DNA from 2 places in the Brochothrix campestris genome. Region 2 is predicted to be linked to the other one. Evidence: a T-box and tRNA genes for the amino acid it is inferred to sense, from the RefSeq annotation. Region 2 holds a T-box; the other holds one or more tRNA genes.
What was found. A T-box is a leader RNA that pairs with one kind of tRNA and senses whether it is charged. The one in region 2 lies ahead of tyrS (tyrosine--tRNA ligase), so its partner is inferred to be a tRNA-Tyr.
Positions count from the first base shown of each region.

Region 1 (9,418 bases), 780 kb from region 2:
TTTGATATTGATATTCCATCAGATGAAAAAAATCTTGATGGTTTGAACTTCCTTGCCGGTAAAACAGTTGATTATGTTAATGAAAAAGCATTCCAAGGAACGTTATTAGCGCATACTGATGGTGAAGTGCCCAACTTTGTTGTCGAAATCCCTAAATTAGATGAGTTTTCATTAGGTTACCTCATTTACTTCTTCGAAAAAGCGGTAGGCCTTTCAGGTTACTTGTTAGGTGTTAACCCATTCGATCAACCAGGGGTTGAAGCATACAAGAAAAACATGTTTGCTTTATTGGGTAAACCAGGTTTTGAAACAGAAAAAGCGGAATTAGAAGCACGTTTAGATAAATAAAAGCAGTACTAATAAAGGTGTGTAGCGCTTCAAAGCCTACCACCTTTATTTTTTTTGAAAAAAACTATTGCCAAATGATGGTGCTGTCATATATACTAAGTAAACAGTTTACAAACGAAAACAATAAGGTTTCGAGAGTGGAAAAAGTTTCTCGTAAGAAACAGTTTTTTTAAAAGGAAAATTGTTGACATATCATTTTGTAACTGTTATGATAATACATGTTGAGTGAGAGGCGCTGATATAAAGCGTTTTGATTAAAAAAACATTTTCAAAAAGATGTTGACAACAAACACAACACATGATAATATTAAGAAGTTGTCAGCGAGAGCCGATAACGATTGACCTTTGAAAACTGAACGAACAAAAAAGATGTTATATGCTTAAACTCTTAGGAGTTTAACCAATTAATTTCGTAACGACAACAAGTAATAAATTTTTAGCTAGCGAACTAGTTAAGGATCATTTGACGGTTTAAACACCGTTACTTTTTAACGAGAGTTTGATCCTGGCTCAGGACGAACGCTGGCGGCGTGCCTAATACATGCAAGTCGAACGAACGGATAAGGAGCTTGCTCCTTTGAAGTTAGTGGCGGACGGGTGAGTAACACGTGGGTAACCTGCCTCACAGCTGGGGATAACATCGAGAAATCGATGCTAATACCGAATGTGCTGAACATCATAAGATGTTCAAGTGAAAGACGGTTTCGGCTGTCACTGTGAGATGGACCCGCGCTGGATTAGCTAGTTGGTAAGGTAATGGCTTACCAAGGCGACGATCCATAGCCGACCTGAGAGGGTGATCGGCCACATTGGGACTGAGACACGGCCCAAACTCCTACGGGAGGCAGCAGTAGGGAATCTTCGGCAATGGACGAAAGTCTGACCGAGCAACGCCGCGTGAGCGAAGAAGGCCTTCGGGTCGTAAAGCTCTGTTGTTAGAGAAGAACAAGGGTGAGAGTAACTGTTCACCCCTTGACGGTATCTAACCAGAAAGCCACGGCTAACTACGTGCCAGCAGCCGCGGTAATACGTAGGTGGCAAGCGTTGTCCGGAATTATTGGGCGTAAAGCGCGCGCAGGCGGTCTTTTAAGTCTGATGTGAAAGCCCCCGGCTCAACCGGGGAGGGTCATTGGAAACTGGAAGACTTGAGGACAGAAGAGGAGAGTGGAATTCCAAGTGTAGCGGTGAAATGCGTAGATATTTGGAGGAACACCAGTGGCGAAGGCGGCTCTCTGGTCTGTTACTGACGCTGAGGCGCGAAAGCGTGGGGAGCAAACAGGATTAGATACCCTGGTAGTCCACGCCGTAAACGATGAGTGCTAAGTGTTAGGGGGTTTCCGCCCCTTAGTGCTGCAGTTAACGCATTAAGCACTCCGCCTGGGGAGTACGACCGCAAGGTTGAAACTCAAAGGAATTGACGGGGGCCCGCACAAGCGGTGGAGCATGTGGTTTAATTCGAAGCAACGCGAAGAACCTTACCAGGTCTTGACATCCTTTGACCATTCTGGAGACAGAACTTTCCCTTCGGGGACAAAGTGACAGGTGGTGCATGGTTGTCGTCAGCTCGTGTCGTGAGATGTTGGGTTAAGTCCCGCAACGAGCGCAACCCTTGATTTTAGTTGCCAGCATTAAGTTGGGCACTCTAAAGTGACTGCCGGTGTAAGCCGGAGGAAGGTGGGGATGACGTCAAATCATCATGCCCCTTATGACCTGGGCTACACACGTGCTACAATGGATAATACAAAGGGTCGCGAAGCCGCGAGGTGGAGCCAATCCCATAAAATTATTCTCAGTTCGGATTGCAGGCTGCAACTCGCCTGCATGAAGCCGGAATCGCTAGTAATCGTAGATCAGCATGCTACGGTGAATACGTTCCCGGGCCTTGTACACACCGCCCGTCACACCACGAGAGTTTGTAACACCCAAAGCCGGTTTGGTAACCTTCGGGAGCTAGCCGTCTAAGGTGGGATAGATAATTGGGGTGAAGTCGTAACAAGGTAGCCGTATCGGAAGGTGCGGCTGGATCACCTCCTTTCTAAGGAATAGGAACACACCTTCGGGTGTGATAAGTTACATTAATTGTTGTATGACATCTGTTTGTTCGTTTAGTTTTGAGAAGTCAATCTTCTCCAAAGGGCCTATAGCTCAGCTGGTTAGAGCGCACGCCTGATAAGCGTGAGGTCGATGGTTCGAGTCCATTTAGGCCCACCATTTTAAATTGAATACCCTTATAAAGGGGCCTTAGCTCAGCTGGGAGAGCGCCTGCCTTGCACGCAGGAGGTCAGCGGTTCGATCCCGCTAGGCTCCACCATTATTTTTTTGTTCTTTGAAAACTGAATACTAATTGATATGAAATAGAAAGACCAAGTAACAACCGAGACTCATTTTAGGTGATTTATAATCATCAGGTCGTATCGCACGACCAACCAGACATATGTTCATTATGTCGAACTAAAAGCCGTAAGGTGATTAGTAAAGAGGCGTTAGTAGTTGTTTAACAACGAACACAAATCTGAAGGTTAAGTTAGAAAGGGCGCACGGTGAATGCCTTGGCACTAGGAGCCGATGAAGGACGGGACTAACACCGATATGCTTTGGGGAGCTGTACGTAAGCTTTGATCCAGAGATTTCCGAATGGGGAAACCTACTATGCTTGATCGCATAGTGTCTACAACTGAATACATAGGTTGTTTGACGGCAGACGCAGGGAACTGAAACATCTTATTACCTGCAGGAAGAGAAAGAAAAATCGATTTCCTGAGTAGCGGCGAGCGAAACGGAAACAGCCCAAACCAAAGAGCTTGCTCTTTGGGGTTGTAGGACATTCTACACGGAGTTACAAAGGAAGCGTTTAGTTGAGTAACCTGGAAAGGTTAACCAAAGAGGGTAACAGTCCCGTAAACGAAAAGCGCTTCTCTCCAGAATGTATCCTGAGTACGGCGGAACACGAGAAATTCCGTCGGAATCCACGGGGACCATCCCGTAAGGCTAAATACTCCCTAGTGACCGATAGTGTACCAGTACCGTGAGGGAAAGGTGAAAAGAACCCCGGAAGGGGAGTGAAATAGTTCCTGAAACCGTGTGCCTACAAGTAGTTAAAGCCCGTTAATGGGTGATAGCGTGCCTTTTGTAGAATGAACCGGCGAGTTACGTTTACTAGCAAGGTTAAGTCGAGAAGACGGAGCCGCAGCGAAAGCGAGTCTGAATAGGGCGAATTAGTTAGTAGGCGTAGACCCGAAACCAGGTGATCTACCCATGTCCAGGATGAAGGTAAGGTAAAACTTACTGGAGGTCCGAACCCACGTAAGTTGAAAATTGCGGGGATGAGGTGTGGGTAGCGGAGAAATTCCAATCGAACCTGGAGATAGCTGGTTCTCTCCGAAATAGCTTTAGGGCTAGCCTCGAGGTAGAGAGTCGTGGAGGTAGAGCACTGTTTGAACTAGGGGCCCATCTAGGGTTACTGAATTCAGATAAACTCCGAATGCCATCGACTTATACTCGGGAGTCAGACAGTGAGTGATAAGATCCATTGTCGAGAGGGAAACAGCCCAGACCACCAGTTAAGGTCCCTAAATATACGTTAAGTGGAAAAGGATGTAGTATTGCTTAGACAACTAGGATGTTGGCTCAGAAGCAGCCACCATTTAAAGAGTGCGTAATAGCTCACTAGTCGAGTGACACCGCGCCGAAAATGTACCGGGGCTAAACGTATTACCGAAACTGTGGATGAACATCTATGATGTTCGTGGTAGGAGAGCGTTCTAAAGACAGCGAAGTCAGACCGTGAGGACTGGTGGAGTGTTTAGAAGTGAGAATGCCGGTATGAGTAGCGAAAGACGGGTGAGAATCCCGTCCACCGAATATCTAAGGTTTCCTGGGGAAGGCTCGTCCGCCCAGGGTTAGTCGGGACCTAAGCTGAGGCCGATAGGCGTAGGCGATGGACAACAGATTGATATTTCTGTACCAGTCATTAATGTTTGAGCGATGGGGGGACGCAGTAGGATACGAACGCATGCTGATGGATATGCATGTACAAGCAATTAGGCAGGAAAGTAGGCAAATCCGCTTTCCGCGTAAGCTGAGTTGTGATGTGGTGGCACCTAGTGCCGTAGGTTCTGATTCCACACTGCCAAGAAAAGCCTCTAGTTAGTTAATGACTGCCCGTACCGCAATCCGACACAGGTAGATGAGGAGAGAATCCTAAGGTGAGCGAGAGAACTCTTGTTAAGGAACTCGGCAAAATGACCCCGTAACTTCGGGAGAAGGGGTGCTCTATTAAGGTGAAAGCCTGAGAGAGCCGCAGTGAATAGGCCCAAGCGACTGTTTACCAAAAACACAGGTCTATGCAAAATCGTAAGATGAAGTATATGGGCTGACACCTGCCCGGTGCTGGAAGGTTAAGAGGAGTGCTTAGCGCAAGCGAAGGTGCGAATTGAAGCCCCAGTAAACGGCGGCCGTAACTATAACGGTCCTAAGGTAGCGAAATTCCTTGTCGGGTAAGTTCCGACCCGCACGAAAGGTGTAACGATTTGGGCACTGTCTCAACAAGAGACTCGGTGAAATTATAGTACCTGTGAAGATGCAGGTTACCCGCGACAGGACGGAAAGACCCCGTGGAGCTTTACTGCAATCTGATATTGAATGTTTGTGTCACTTGTACAGGATAGGTAGGAGCCTTGGACTCCGGAGCGCTAGCTTCGGATGAGGCGTTGGTGGGATACTACCCTTGTGACATGACCATTCTAACCCGCACCCCTTATCGGGGTGGGAGACAGTGTCAGATGGGCAGTTTGACTGGGGCGGTCGCCTCCTAAAGAGTAACGGAGGCGCCCAAAGGTTCCCTCAGAATGGTTGGAAATCATTCGCAGAGTGTAAAGGCACAAGGGAGCTTGACTGTGAGACCTACAAGTCGAACAGGGACGAAAGTCGGGCTTAGTGATCCGGTGGTTCCGCATGGAAGGGCCATCGCTCAACGGATAAAAGCTACCCCGGGGATAACAGGCTTATCTCCCCCAAGAGTCCACATCGACGGGGAGGTTTGGCACCTCGATGTCGGCTCATCGCATCCTGGGGCTGTAGTCGGTCCCAAGGGTTGGGCTGTTCGCCCATTAAAGCGGTACGCGAGCTGGGTTCAGAACGTCGTGAGACAGTTCGGTCCCTATCCGTCGCGGGCGCAGGAAATTTGAGAGGAGCTGTCCTTAGTACGAGAGGACCGGGATGGACACACCGCTGGTGTACCAGTTGTTCCGCCAGGAGCATCGCTGGGTAGCTATGTGTGGAAGGGATAAACGCTGAAAGCATCTAAGCGTGAAGCCCCCCTCGAGATGAGATTTCCCATCACTTTATGTGAGTAAGACCCCTGAGAGACGATCAGGTTGATAGGTTCGGAGTGGAAGTGCAGCGATGTACGGAGCGGACGAATACTAATAGGTCGAGGACTTAACCTTATTAAGTTTTAAAAGCGAAAATGACGATGGGTTGTTACCTTTCGAAAAAACATCAATTAGTATTCAGTTTTGAGAGTGCAAACTTTCATTGATAATTTCATAATTATCCAGACATATTTATCTGTTTGGTGACGATAGCAAAGAGGATACACCTGTTCCCATCCCGAACACAGTAGTTAAGCTCTTTAGCGCCGATGGTAGTTGGGGGTTTCCCCCTGTGAGAGTAGGACGTTGCCAAGCATTTATCCGCAATAGCTCAGTTGGTAGAGCACACGACTGTTAATCGTGTTGTCGTAGGTTCGAGCCCTACTTGCGGAGTAATATGGGGAGTTGTCCGAGTGGCTGAAGGAGCACGGTTGGAAACCGTGTAGGCAGTGTAAACTGTCTCAAGGGTTCAAATCCCTTACTCTCCGTAGTGAATCTGTTTAAAAATTGTGTCTTAAGGCCCGTTGGTCAAGCGGTTAAGACACCGCCCTTTCACGGCGGTATCACGGGTTCGAATCCCGTACGGGTCATAACTTATCTTCGATAAGTTGCAAGTTTAGTAAGTTGGGGGTTTAGCTCAGCTGGGAGAGCATCTGCCTTACAAGCAGAGGGTCGGCGGTTCGAGCCCGTCAACCCCCACCATTTTTATTATTATTATCGCGGGATGGAGCAGTCTGGTAGCTCGTCGGGCTCATAACCCGAAGGTCGTTGGTTCAAATCCAGCTCCCGCAATTGCAAGCAATTGCAAACAAGTTTTTGGTCTGGTAGTTCAGCTGGTTAGAATGCCTGCCTGTCACGCAGGAGGTCGCGGGTTCGAGTCCCGTCCAGACCGTTAGTTTTATGGCTCAGTAGCTCAGTTGGTAGAGCAACGGATTGAAGCTCCGTGTGTCGGCAGTTCGACTCTGTCCTGAGCCATTGCAACATCTATATGGAGGAGTAGCGAAGTGGCTAAACGCGACGGACTGTAAATCCGTTCCTTAGGGTTCAGTGGTTCGAATCCACTCTCCTCCACCATTTTTAGGGACATAGTTTAACGGTAGAATAGAGGTCTCCAACACCTTTGATGTGGGTTCGATTCCTACTGTCCCTGCCATTTTTTTGATGTTTAAATATATTTATTATGGCGGTTGTGGTGAAGTGGTTAACACACCTGATTGTGGTTCAGGCATGCGTGGGTTCGATCCCCATCATCCGCCTTTATTAATTTATATATATCCTTGGGGTGTAGCCAAGCGGTAAGGCAATGGATTTTGATTCCATCATGCGTAGGTTCGATCCCTGCCACCCCAGTTTTTTTGCGAAAGTAGTTCAGTGGTAGAACATCACCTTGCCAAGGTGGGGGTCGCGGGTTCGAATCCCGTCTTTCGCTTTTATTATGTGGCGGTATAGCCAAGTGGTAAGGCAGAGGTCTGCAAAACCTTCACCACCGGTTCAAATCCGGTTACCGCCTTCATTATAAAGTATACGCCGGCGTGGCGGAATGGCAGACGCGCTGGACTCAAAATCCAGTGCCCGCAAGGGCGTACGAGTTCAAGTCTCGTCGCCGGTATCCTTAGAGTATCAACGTGTATCTTACGTTGGTGCTCTTCTTTTTGTCTTGGTTATTTTTAGGAGAGTCTCCAATTTGAGCCATAAATGTTTCCGATATATATGGTATACTTTAATTATCTTAAGAAGAATAATTGTGATGAAGGAAGGGATAGAGTTGGAGAAAAGACTTAAAGACTTAGTTGATTTTTCTATATTGCCTAATGACCTTAGAAGAGCACTTGAAAGGTTACCTAAAGATGGTGAACAAGCATTGATAGAAATGTATGATGAAAATTCTGAATTTCAAAAATATGCACATCCTGTAAATATTGCTAAAGACTTTCTAATTGAGGATAACACTGAATTATATCATTATACAAGCTATGATAATTTAGCTTCTATTGTTACAGGAAAAAAGTTTTGGATTAAAAGCAAATCTTATATGAATGACCCAAAAGAATTTAGTTATACTTACGAATTAAGTGAATCCTTACTTAAAGAATTAGGAGCTAGCGATAGTGAAATAAGTGATTTCAAAAGTATAATTCAAGGCGTTAAATTTGATATATACCTGTGGTCTTTCTCTGAAAATGAAGCTTCTCAGGCTTTATGGGGCAATTATGGAAATAAAAAAGGTGTTGCGCTAAAAATGAATACCAAGGTTTTAATGGAAGAGTTGGGTACCCATTTTTCAAATGGGAAAGATAATCTAATGGACTATACAGTAGGTAGTGCGTATGTTTTCCCTTTAAAAGTTCTATATAATCAAGAAGAACAAAAGAAAAGGCTATCTGTAGTTTTAGTTCAGTGGTTAAGATCGTCAAGGAACATGCAGTTTGACCCACCAGATATGGAAGAAATTATGAATAATTGTCTAAAGGCTCTACTCTTATATGCAGTCATGTTAAAGAACCCTCTGTTATACCAAGAAGAAGAGGGAAGGTTTATCATTTTAAATATTACAGATGGCAATCAAGTAGCTCCTGAATTTTATGTAGATGATGTTCCTTTTGTTTCTTGTGGATTAATGGGACGAATGCTTTCTGAAGTAATTATTCAAACTGGTAGTGACGTTGAATATTCAGTAGTTAACTCACTTCTTTCTAGCAATGGCTTTGAAAATGTAAGGATAACTAATTCGATTTTACCTTACTAATTATTTTTATAACTAACCCACAATAAGCCACTCAATTCGTTAGGGAATGAGTGGCTTATTGTGGGTTATGGCTTGTGTTAAAAGAGGTCATTTAACTTGTCTGACATGCTTTTCTACTTACTTGGGTAAAGATGTCCATATGTGTCGTAAGTCGTGTGAATGAAGGTATGCATGTGTATTCACTTTACAACACTAATATCTATTAATTCAAAATAAATCATTGACACCTATTTAATAAGTGTTTATACTATAAGTGTACTTACTATAAAAAGAGAGAAGGCTATTACAATGAAATTTAGTTTTGAATTAAAAACAGATGCAACACTTGAGCAAGTTTGGGGGCTATACGAAGATGTAAATAAATGGTTCTCATGGGAGTCTGACTTAGAAGATATATCATTAGAAAGTGAATTTAAAACAGGTACACATGGCACTATGAAGTTAGTAGGACGTCCTCAGGTAACGTTTGTTTTAGAGTCTGTTACGACTAATAAGGAATTTACTAATAAGACAATTATTCCATCTATTGGAGAAATCTATTTTAGTCATGAAATTTCTAAGATTGATGACAAAACATTAGTAAAACACTCAGTTGAATTTGTACCACTTAACAGAAAGGCTATATCTGAAGATTTAGGTCTTGTTTCTCAAGTGTTTTCTTCTGTTCCTAAATCTGTATTTTCACTTTTAGAGGTTGCAAATGGATAGTAGCTTATCATCTGATTTTCAGAGTACACCTAATGAATCAACTGGTCTATCATTTATAAAGGTGTATAACCTTTGGCATAAACTAATTAAAGATGAATTAAAAACTGTGAATCTAACTCATCCGCAGTTCACAGTACTTGCATCTTTAGGTTATCTTAGTCAAAGAAATAAAGAAGTATCACAGGTAGATATTTCTAAACAAGCTGATATTGATGTAATGACAGTATCTACAATCATTAGAAAT
Region 1 covers NZ_CP175511.1:296,340-305,757, forward strand. Annotated here, with positions in the region: gene ACJYYY_RS01470 (glucose-6-phosphate isomerase) at 1-348, shown strand, start outside; rRNA gene ACJYYY_RS01475 (16S ribosomal RNA) at 836-2,383, shown strand; tRNA gene ACJYYY_RS01480 (tRNA-Ile) at 2,483-2,559, shown strand; tRNA gene ACJYYY_RS01485 (tRNA-Ala) at 2,584-2,659, shown strand; rRNA gene ACJYYY_RS01490 (23S ribosomal RNA) at 2,866-5,795, shown strand; rRNA gene rrf (5S ribosomal RNA) at 5,920-6,035, shown strand; tRNA gene ACJYYY_RS01500 (tRNA-Asn) at 6,041-6,113, shown strand; tRNA gene ACJYYY_RS01505 (tRNA-Ser) at 6,120-6,208, shown strand; tRNA gene ACJYYY_RS01510 (tRNA-Glu) at 6,239-6,310, shown strand; tRNA gene ACJYYY_RS01515 (tRNA-Val) at 6,347-6,422, shown strand; tRNA gene ACJYYY_RS01520 (tRNA-Met) at 6,439-6,512, shown strand; tRNA gene ACJYYY_RS01525 (tRNA-Asp) at 6,539-6,612, shown strand; tRNA gene ACJYYY_RS01530 (tRNA-Phe) at 6,623-6,695, shown strand; tRNA gene ACJYYY_RS01535 (tRNA-Tyr) at 6,711-6,794, shown strand; tRNA gene ACJYYY_RS01540 (tRNA-Trp) at 6,800-6,873, shown strand; tRNA gene ACJYYY_RS01545 (tRNA-His) at 6,904-6,976, shown strand; tRNA gene ACJYYY_RS01550 (tRNA-Gln) at 6,999-7,070, shown strand; tRNA gene ACJYYY_RS01555 (tRNA-Gly) at 7,078-7,149, shown strand; tRNA gene ACJYYY_RS01560 (tRNA-Cys) at 7,160-7,230, shown strand; tRNA gene ACJYYY_RS01565 (tRNA-Leu) at 7,247-7,329, shown strand; gene ACJYYY_RS01570 (DUF2971 domain-containing protein) at 7,468-8,466, shown strand; gene ACJYYY_RS01575 (hypothetical protein) at 8,755-9,174, shown strand; gene ACJYYY_RS01580 (MarR family winged helix-turn-helix transcriptional regulator) at 9,167-9,418, shown strand, end outside.
Region 1: it encodes a tRNA-Tyr, which carries the amino acid that the T-box ahead of tyrS (tyrosine--tRNA ligase) is inferred to sense. The anticodon was not compared.

Region 2 (9,418 bases):
AGATATCGTTGCGTTAATACAACAAATGATTGGTGAGTACAGTGAAGAAGCGGTTGAAAACCGTTATACGTTACGCATAACTTATTCCCAAGAAACGATAAGGTTAACGATTGATGCCAATAAAATATGGCGTGTATTGGATAACTTGTTGAAAAACTGTATGAAATATAGTTTGCCAGAGTCACGGATTTATCTGAAAGTTAGCGAAACAGCCGATGGATGTCGACTCGTTATTAAAAATATTTCACGGTATGAATTAGATGAAGATGCTCCTTTGTTGATTGAACGATTTAAACGCGGAAAGTTCGATGAAGCAAGGCAATCAGATGGTTATGGTTTAGGCTTGGCGATTGTTGCTTCGATTATTAATTTACACAAAGGAAACCTCGACATTAGCGTTGATGGTGATATGTTTAAAGTTGTCATCGACTTACCGAAAGGGCCACCAGTTACAGTGTAATAATAGCACTAGCGTTCTGTCTGTTCTCATTACGAGAATAGCAGGACGTTTTTTTGTTGACAAGGAGAAGAATAGGTTATATAGTTAGTTACATAAGTAACTAACCTAATCGATTAGGGGGAGTCATAATGGAATTTAACAGCACGAGTCGTTTACCACTGTTTCAACAGGTGGCAGAACAAATTGAAGAGGCTATTTTAAATGGCTCATTTAAAGAAAATGCACAAATTCCATCCACAACTGAAATATCAAAGGCGTTTCAAATTAACCCAGCGACGATTTTAAAAGGGATGAATATTCTCGTTGAACAAAATGTTTTAGTTAAACAAAGGGGGATAGGGATGTTTGTTGTGGACGGTGCGCAAGCTCAATTACAACAGCAACGCTCGCAACAATTTTTATCTACCAATCTGGTGCAATTTATTAAGGAAGCACAACAATTAAATATCACAGCAACACAACTCATTACATTAATTGAAAGAGGGTATGAAAGATGACACTAACGATAGCGAACTTAAGCAAGGTTTATAGTAGGAAACAGGTACTCTCGAATGTGACACTCGAATTGAAAGCAGAGACTATCTATGGTTTACTCGGACGCAATGGTGCGGGTAAAAGCACGTTATTGAATATCATCAATAACCGTAGCATTGCCACAGCTGGAGCAGTAGAACTAGACAGTATGCGTGTATACGAAAACGAAACGTGTTTGAATCGACTGTATTTGATGAGTGAAGACACTTTGTTTCCGTCGCAGATGAAAATTAAGCAAATGTTCAAACAGACCGCCGCGTTCTATGACGGCTTTGACGAAAATTTCGCTAAAAAGATGTTAACTGCCTTTGGTCTTGATGCGAACAGCTCGCTTCGTAAACTATCAACCGGTTACCGCAGTATTGCCAAACTAATTGTGGCTTTAGCGGTTGATTGTGATTACATCTTTTTGGACGAACCCGTTTTAGGATTAGATGCGCATCATCGTGAACTGTTTTATCAGTTTTTGCTCGAGACTTATCAACAAAAGCCACGCACCTTTGTGATATCGACCCATTTGATTGATGAAATTACGTATTTAATTGAAGAAGTGATTATAATGAATGAAGGTGAAGTTATCCAAGCGGCATCGACAGAAGAAATACTCCAAACAGGGGTGGCTATTACAGGACCAAGTGAATTAGTTGAAGCGTTCGTTGTCCTTGTAAAGGTCCTGGATAAAGAAACATTCGGTGGAACAATGACAGCTTATGTGACGGATGCTGATAAATTAGGTGCAGAGCTCCCCGAACAATTGCGACTAACGCCACTGAACTTGCAAACCTATTTTATTAAATTAACGAAAGAAGGCGGGCAAACAGATGAAATTTAAAGCGGCACTCAACTATCAGTTTAGCTATCAAATACGTGCATTCCTTATATATAGCGCTATCTATATTACTTCGGCTATTATTTTCCCGTTAATTGGGCTTTATTTTAGCAATACAACCGAGGTAATCAAATCAGATGTACTAATATCACCGCTTGTATTCATGGTGATATTAATGGCGGTGGGGAGTAAAATCGCATTTAATTTGTTTGTACAAAATAGCACCTCACGCCAGACAATTTTCTTGTCGTTACTAGTGAGTAATGGTGTCATTGCGATAATGACGACAGTTCTTAATATGCTATTAATTACGATAACAAATCATTTTAGTAACGGAAGTTTACAGTTATACAACTTCATTGGAAAAATCTATCGGAATGATCCGTTTTTCGGGATTGTGGCAACTTGTTTCTTTGTATTCTTTAGTGCGGGTTTGTTAGGCATGCTGATTACCACCTTTTCACAGCGTTTTTTAACAACGACAAAATTACTCGTGAGTGCAGGGATTGTCTTTTTAGGTATCATTCTTAGTATCGTTTATCAATTTTGTAATGAACAGTTGCAACAATCTTTTCAAACGTTCGTTCCCCGTTTGTTCGGTTTTACAGGCAATCAACCACAGGTGTCCTCCTTTATGTTAACGGTTGTCATTGTAATTATCCTAGAAGCAGTATTCCTTTATTTGATGAACCGTCATCGTGAGATAAAAACCAAGACAGCCTAAGAAAAAAAGGGTCTAAGCCGATAATCATCAAGCCGAAACCGTGAAAAACACCCTTAAATATGTTATCTTTGTTATAGTAATAAAAATAGATTCAAGGGGGCAACATATAATGACTTATACTTTACCAGAATTACCTTACGAATACGCGGCGCTTGAGCCACATATTGATGCAAAAACAATGGAGATTCACCATACTAAACATCATCAAACGTATATTACAAACGTAAACAATGCGTTAGCTTCATACCCAGAATTAGCAGCTAAATCAGTTGAAGAATTAGTGACAGACTTAGCATCTGTACCTGAAGAAATCAAAGGTGCTGTACGTAACAATGGTGGTGGACATGCCAACCACTCATTCTTCTGGCAATCACTTTCTGCTAACGGTGGCGGTGCTCCTGTCGGTGAATTGGCTGCAGCAATCGATGCAACATTCGGTTCATTCGAAGCGTTCCAAGAAAAATTCTTAGCAGCAGCAACAACTCGTTTCGGTTCTGGCTGGGCGTGGTTAGTTGTAACTGATGGCGAATTAGCGGTTATTTCAACACCTAACCAAGATTCACCGTTAACTGAAGGACATACACCATTAGTTGGAATTGACGTTTGGGAACATGCTTATTACCTAAACTACCAAAACCGTCGTCCTGACTATGTTAAAGCCTTCTTTAACGTCGTTGACTGGAACAAAGCTAACACGTTATATAACGCTGCGAAATAGTCTTGAAAGTGAAGTCAACCGGTTAGAAGCAACCAACTTGGAAGGGCAAGCGACTATTTACCGTTGCTCCCATTTTTTCTGAAAGTTGAAAGCTTCTGGTTGAAGTAGCTGGACAATAAAAGTGGAATCAACTGATTAGAAGAAAAATGAGAGCACTTTGAGAGAGCCATGTGGCTCTCTTTTTTTAGGGTTAGTGTAGTTGACAAAACGCATAAAATTCTCTAGTATAAGGGGTAACAACTTCATGAATCGATGCAAAGAAGGAACGAAGTAAATCCCTTATCCCTAGTTAAGAGAGCTTGTGGTCGCTGCAAACAAGTCTATATAAGGTGTTGAATTACACTCTGGAGCATTTGTACAGCAATGTACAACGGGTCATACCGTTAACTATACAAGCAGTAACCGTAATGGTTATTAAAATAGGGTGGTACCACGGTAACTATCGTCCCTTCGTTTCATTGTGAAACGGAGGGGCTTTTTTTGTGTCCATGAAGATAAAAAAGGAGCTGGCTGGAATGAACATTATTGAAGAATTACAATGGCGTGATGCGATTTATCAACAAACAGATGCAGCAGGGTTAAAAGAGTTAACTGAAAAAGAACGTATTTCATTATATTGTGGCATGGATCCAACCGGAGATAGTATGCATATCGGTCATTTAATTCCATTTATGGTCTTACGTCGTTTTCAATTAGCCGGTCATCGTCCGATTTTCTTAATGGGTGGGGCGACCGGTTCGATTGGTGATCCGAGTGGTAAGGCAGAAGAACGTCAATTACAATCGATGGATCAAATCAATGCGAACGTTGAAGGTCTCCGTGCACAACTTGAAAAATTGTTTGATTTTTCAGGAGAGAATGCCGCGGTCTTGGTGAATAACTATGATTGGACAAAAAACTTAAACGTGTTGGATTTCTTACGTGACATTGGAAAACGTTTTAATGTTAACACAATGTTAAGTAAAGATATTGTCGCGAACCGTCTTGAAACAGGGATTTCTTTTACGGAGTTCAGCTACCAAATTTTACAAGCGATGGACTACAAACATTTATATGAAAACAATAACTGCCGTTTACAAATCGGTGGTAGCGATCAATGGGGGAATATTACGGCCGGTTTAGAATTAATTCGTAAAGAACATGGTGAAGCATCGAAAGCCTTTGGTTTAACAATTCCTTTGATGTTAAAATCAGACGGTACTAAATTTGGTAAAACGGCTGGTGGAGCTATTTGGTTAAATCCAGAAAAAACAACCCCTTATGAGTTTTACCAATTTTGGTTAAATACGGATGACCGTGATGTCGTGAAATATTTGAAATACTTTACTTTCTTAGATGAGGCAACGATTACTGCTTTGGCAGAAAAAGTGGCAAACGAACCGCATTTACGAGCTGCCCAAAAAACATTGGCAAGTGAAATGACTATTTTTGTTCATGGTCAAGCCGCGTTAGATCAAGCGATTAAAATTTCTGCAGCCTTATTCAGTGGAGATATTAAAGTGCTAACTGCTGATGAAATTGAAGTTGGCTTTAAAGATGTGCCAACATTCACGGCAGCGAAAGAAACAGCGTTACCAATTATCGATTGGTTGGTTGATTTGAAAATCGAACCGAGTAAACGCCAAGCACGAGAAGATGTAACTCATGGTGCAATCTATATTAATGGTGAACGTCAACAAGATACAACAAAAATAATTGATGCAACCGATCGTATTGGCGATCGCTTTACAATCGTCCGTAAAGGGAAGAAAAAATATCATTTAGTTAATTATAAGTAATTAAAGCAACTGTAAACCGTGATTCTCCGTGAGACTTAAAGAGATAAAAATCGTGTAACTAAAATAGTAGTGGCTGAAGAGCCACTACTATTTTTATTTACCGTAATAGAAGTTAAAGGTTTAGTAAAAAAGATAGCGGGTATAATAGTAATGTAACAGGTCACCAGAAAATCGGAGGGAGTGATAACAATGATACGACAAGAACTTCGTCAACGTCACATGTTATTTCAACTGACGATGGTGCGTGCACCGGAACGAACAGATAATACATAAGGCTATTGCGAGTCCACCGGGACGCCCATTCGTAGATGTTAAACGAACATGTGCAAAAGATTGTAACGAATCGTGAGCAATATGAAGTTAAAGCATTAAGAAGGGTTAAGCAGTCAAATGAACAAAGCAAGAGAACAAAGCAAGAGAACAAAGCAAGTGAACAAGTGGAAATTTGCATTGGATCGGATAATAAAACACAAATTAATTGCGCCTTTTATACAAAAAACTGCAGACTATTTATAAGTGTTTAACTAAAGCTCATTAGTGAATCTGAAGTTAAAATGATGGTTTGCATGTCACTAGTGTATAATATTAATTAATTTAGAGGGAGGGTGTGTAATTCAGCACTCTCTTTTTTTGTTACTTACTGATATGATATAATACTTATTATACAATCTAAAAAGAAATGGAAGGTGTTCGTGATCAAAAAGATAAACAAATTGTTAACAATACCTAATAATAACTCGAAGTTACTATTTATTCGTAATGAACAAATAAAACTATCTGATTACTTTAGTGCGATTAACCTTTCATATGACTTTTTAACGTATCAACAACTTTTTTTGAAACCAAAAGAGCAACTAGCTGATTATGATGTTCTTGTTTTAAGTTTCGGAAAAATAACAGTTAATAAATTTGAGTGTTTATTAGCTCTTGGCAAGCAAGCTAATAAGAGAAAAATCCCACTTTTATTTAGCTTGGATGGATTGAGTGACAATAGCGTAAGTTTTCAAGCATTTGATAAGTTAAGTAATCAATTGACGTACACTGTGATGATTGGAAATTATCAGGATGTAATGGCGAGTGCTGGCTATAAAGGTGAACCTGGAGAATCACATGATATGGAATTAATAAAAAAGATAGCACGAGTTTATCGAAGTGTCGTTGTGATTAAAACAGAAAAAATCACAATTACTGATGGTGAAAATTGCTTTATTATTAATGATATGCAGGATCAATTGGCAATTTATGATATTACATTAATAGAGGCGCTCATTTCCCGCTATTTGGGAGAGAACAATGAACAGAAAATCATAAAAAAAGTCATTTTAGCTTGTCAGCATTATCAGCGAATTTTGGGAGCAATTGAAGCGGGGCCAAAACAACAACAAATATTAGAAATTATAAATACAGTGAATTTAACTGAAGCAATCAGTGGAACTGATATATGACTCAAGTGAAGGTCAGTTAAATCAAAATAAAAAGGACAGACGGCACAAGGCTATAGCTAAACACTGTTCTAGCTTGTTAAGTCTTGTAAAATGATCGTTACCTGTGTGTCATGTCGGAATGAAAGTGAAATTAACCGGTTTGAAGCAAACAAGTTGGAAAAAAAGTTAATTATAATTTTCTACAATCCGAGACAGTGCAAACGACACTGTCTTTTTTGGTTCTATAATTTATGGTGTTGGTGAATTTTCACTGATGCCTATTTTTCCGCGAAAAAATAGCAACATTTTCAAAATCCCTATAATATTAAGTCATCACAACAAATTTATAAGCGGGATTCGACAATGTCAGCTATCACTTTTAATAATATCGCGAATTCCTCTGGAATTACAGATGAAACTATTTCTTTTCCAAAAACATGGTGTTTAACTCAGTTAATTAAAGGTGTTTTAAGCACTTGTTATTTTGGCACACTCTCTTACATACCCTCACGGTGTGCGAATTGCGGCTTCAATAATAAAACAGTTAAACTCATTAAACACGGAACTAAACTATCACGTATCACACTCCTTAAAACCAATAACCTTCCAACCTATCTCTTTTTAAAGAAGCAACGCTTCTTATGTAAAGGATGTAAAACAACCTTTATCGCTTCAACTTCGATGGTAAAACGAAATTGTTTTATCTCCAAACGTGTCATCCAAACACTAGCTGCCGAAGGACAGTTTATTACTTCTGAAAAAGATATCGCTTTTAGACAGAGTGTTTCAACAACTACTGTTAATCGTGCTTTACACCAATGGTCTCCTCAATTCAAACCGAACTATCAAAGGCTTCCACTACATCTTTCAATGGATGAATTCAAATCGGTAAAGAGTGCTGATAGTCAGATGCGTTTTATTTGCACTGATGCGAAAAAATATGAAATCATTGATATCCTCCCATCTAGAAGATTGCATCATCGATCGTTTTCATTTGTCCCAATTAGTAACACGCTCCCTTAATCAAACACGTATTAAACTCATGAACCGTTATGATACTTCAAACTCAGAAGATAAAAAGATTTATCGTAAACTCAAAGCGTATTGGAAATTACTTCTCAAAAACAAAACAGACTTAAGCGATTTTGATTATCGCTATCATCGTTTATTTAACGGACAAAAAAGTTCGACAGGAATCATCGATTACTTTATGACACTGGATGTTGAATTCAAAGAAACATACGAACTAGCACAGCAATTACTGATTGCGCTACAACACAAAAATTCCCCTGCTTACCAATCACTGATTCAGACTAAAAAACCTTTCGTTTCTTCACAACTGAAACGCAGTTTAAAAACATTAAACAAGCATTTACCTGCAATCGAAAATAGCTTTAAATACGAGGATTCCAACGGGCATTTAGAAGGGATCAATAACAAACGTGCACGTCATGACGTTTGTGAAGGCGACTCTAGCGGGAAAAGTGGCCGCTGAATACCCCACAGCGGAGCGCGGAGGATGAAGCGTCACCCGCAGAAAGCGTCCTTCACATTAGGAATGACTACAAAAAAGCAACTACCAAAAAAGATAGCTGCAAAAATGACTTATTTTACTAAATTTTGAATAACAACACTATTTGACATAGTGCCTCTTTTTTTTGTGCGAAAAAAGACCCTGGATTCAATAAAGAATCCAGGGTCTTAAAAATTGCACAATAGAAAGTCTGAGACCTAACGAGAGTAAAACTCAACGATGAAGGCTTCGTTAATTTCTGGGTGTAATTCAGAACGTTCTGGTAAGCGAACTAATGTTCCAACGGTTTTTTCAGCGTCGAAAGATAAGTATTCAGCTACAGCTGGAGCCACTTCCAAAGCTTCTTTAATAGAAGAGTTGTTAAGTGATTTTTCGCGAACTGAGATAACTTGACCAGGATCTACTTGGTATGAAGGAATATCAACACGTTTACCATCAACCAATAAATGGCCATGGTTTACTAATTGACGAGCTCCACGACGAGTACGTGCTAAACCTAAACGATAAACCACGTTATCTAAGCGTTGTTCTAAAAGGATCATAAAGTTTTCACCTTGTTTACCTTGTAATTTACCAGCGCGTAAGAAAGTGTTGTGGAATTGACGTTCAGTAATACCGTAAGTGTGACGTAATTTTTGTTTTTCTTGTTGTTGTAAAGCGTATTCGCTTAATTTTGTACGTTGCGTAGGGCCATGTTGACCTGGAGCATACGGACGTTTTTCTAATTCTTTACCTGTTCCTAGAAGTGAAAGGCCTAAGCGGCGAGACAATTTCCAAGATGGACCTGTATAACGAGCCATTGAGAGACTCCTCCTTTGAATTTGTTTTAGCATAAAACAAATACGGATATGATTTACTACTGGCGGATTTCATCTTTACATACCTTCACCATGCAGCCGCAGGTTACACGATACACCTCATTATTAAAAACGGGAATGAAATACTGACCCAACAGCCACATACCAGCTGCACTATTTTACACAATATCTAGTATAACCCAGTAACTGATAATAAGTCAAGAACTAATCATTAAAGATAACGAACCACTTGTTCTAAATAGTGTTGGTCATCGGTCGAGAAACGCTCTTTTACGGGTGAATCAATATCTAAGACACCGATTAATTGCCCTTCTTTAATAATTGGAATCACAATTTCAGACTGTGATGCGCTGTCGCAAGCAATATGTCCTGGGAATTGATGGACATCAACTACGACGATACTTTCACGTTGTTGCGCAGCGGTACCACAGACTCCTTTGCCGATGGGGATATGAACACAGGCGACTTTCCCTTGAAAAGGCCCTAAAATAAGTTCTTCATTTTCATATAAATAAAAACCGACCCAGTTTATGTTTTCAAGTGTTTCATTGAGTAGCGCTGATAAATTACTCATGTTGGCAATGAGATTGGTCTCGCCA
Region 2 covers NZ_CP175511.1:1,839,740-1,849,157, reverse strand. Annotated here, with positions in the region: gene ACJYYY_RS09210 (sensor histidine kinase) at 1-460, shown strand, start outside; gene ACJYYY_RS09205 (GntR family transcriptional regulator) at 589-957, shown strand; gene ACJYYY_RS09200 (ATP-binding cassette domain-containing protein) at 954-1,826, shown strand; gene ACJYYY_RS09195 (hypothetical protein) at 1,816-2,547, shown strand; gene ACJYYY_RS09190 (superoxide dismutase) at 2,654-3,265, shown strand; T-box leader at 3,514-3,718, shown strand; gene tyrS (tyrosine--tRNA ligase) at 3,781-5,043, shown strand; gene ACJYYY_RS09180 (hydroxyethylthiazole kinase) at 5,880-6,488, shown strand; gene ACJYYY_RS09175 (transposase family protein) at 6,831-7,490, shown strand; gene ACJYYY_RS09170 (transposase) at 7,396-7,962, shown strand; gene rpsD (30S ribosomal protein S4) at 8,199-8,801, opposite strand; gene ACJYYY_RS09160 (GAF domain-containing protein) at 9,031-9,418, opposite strand, start outside.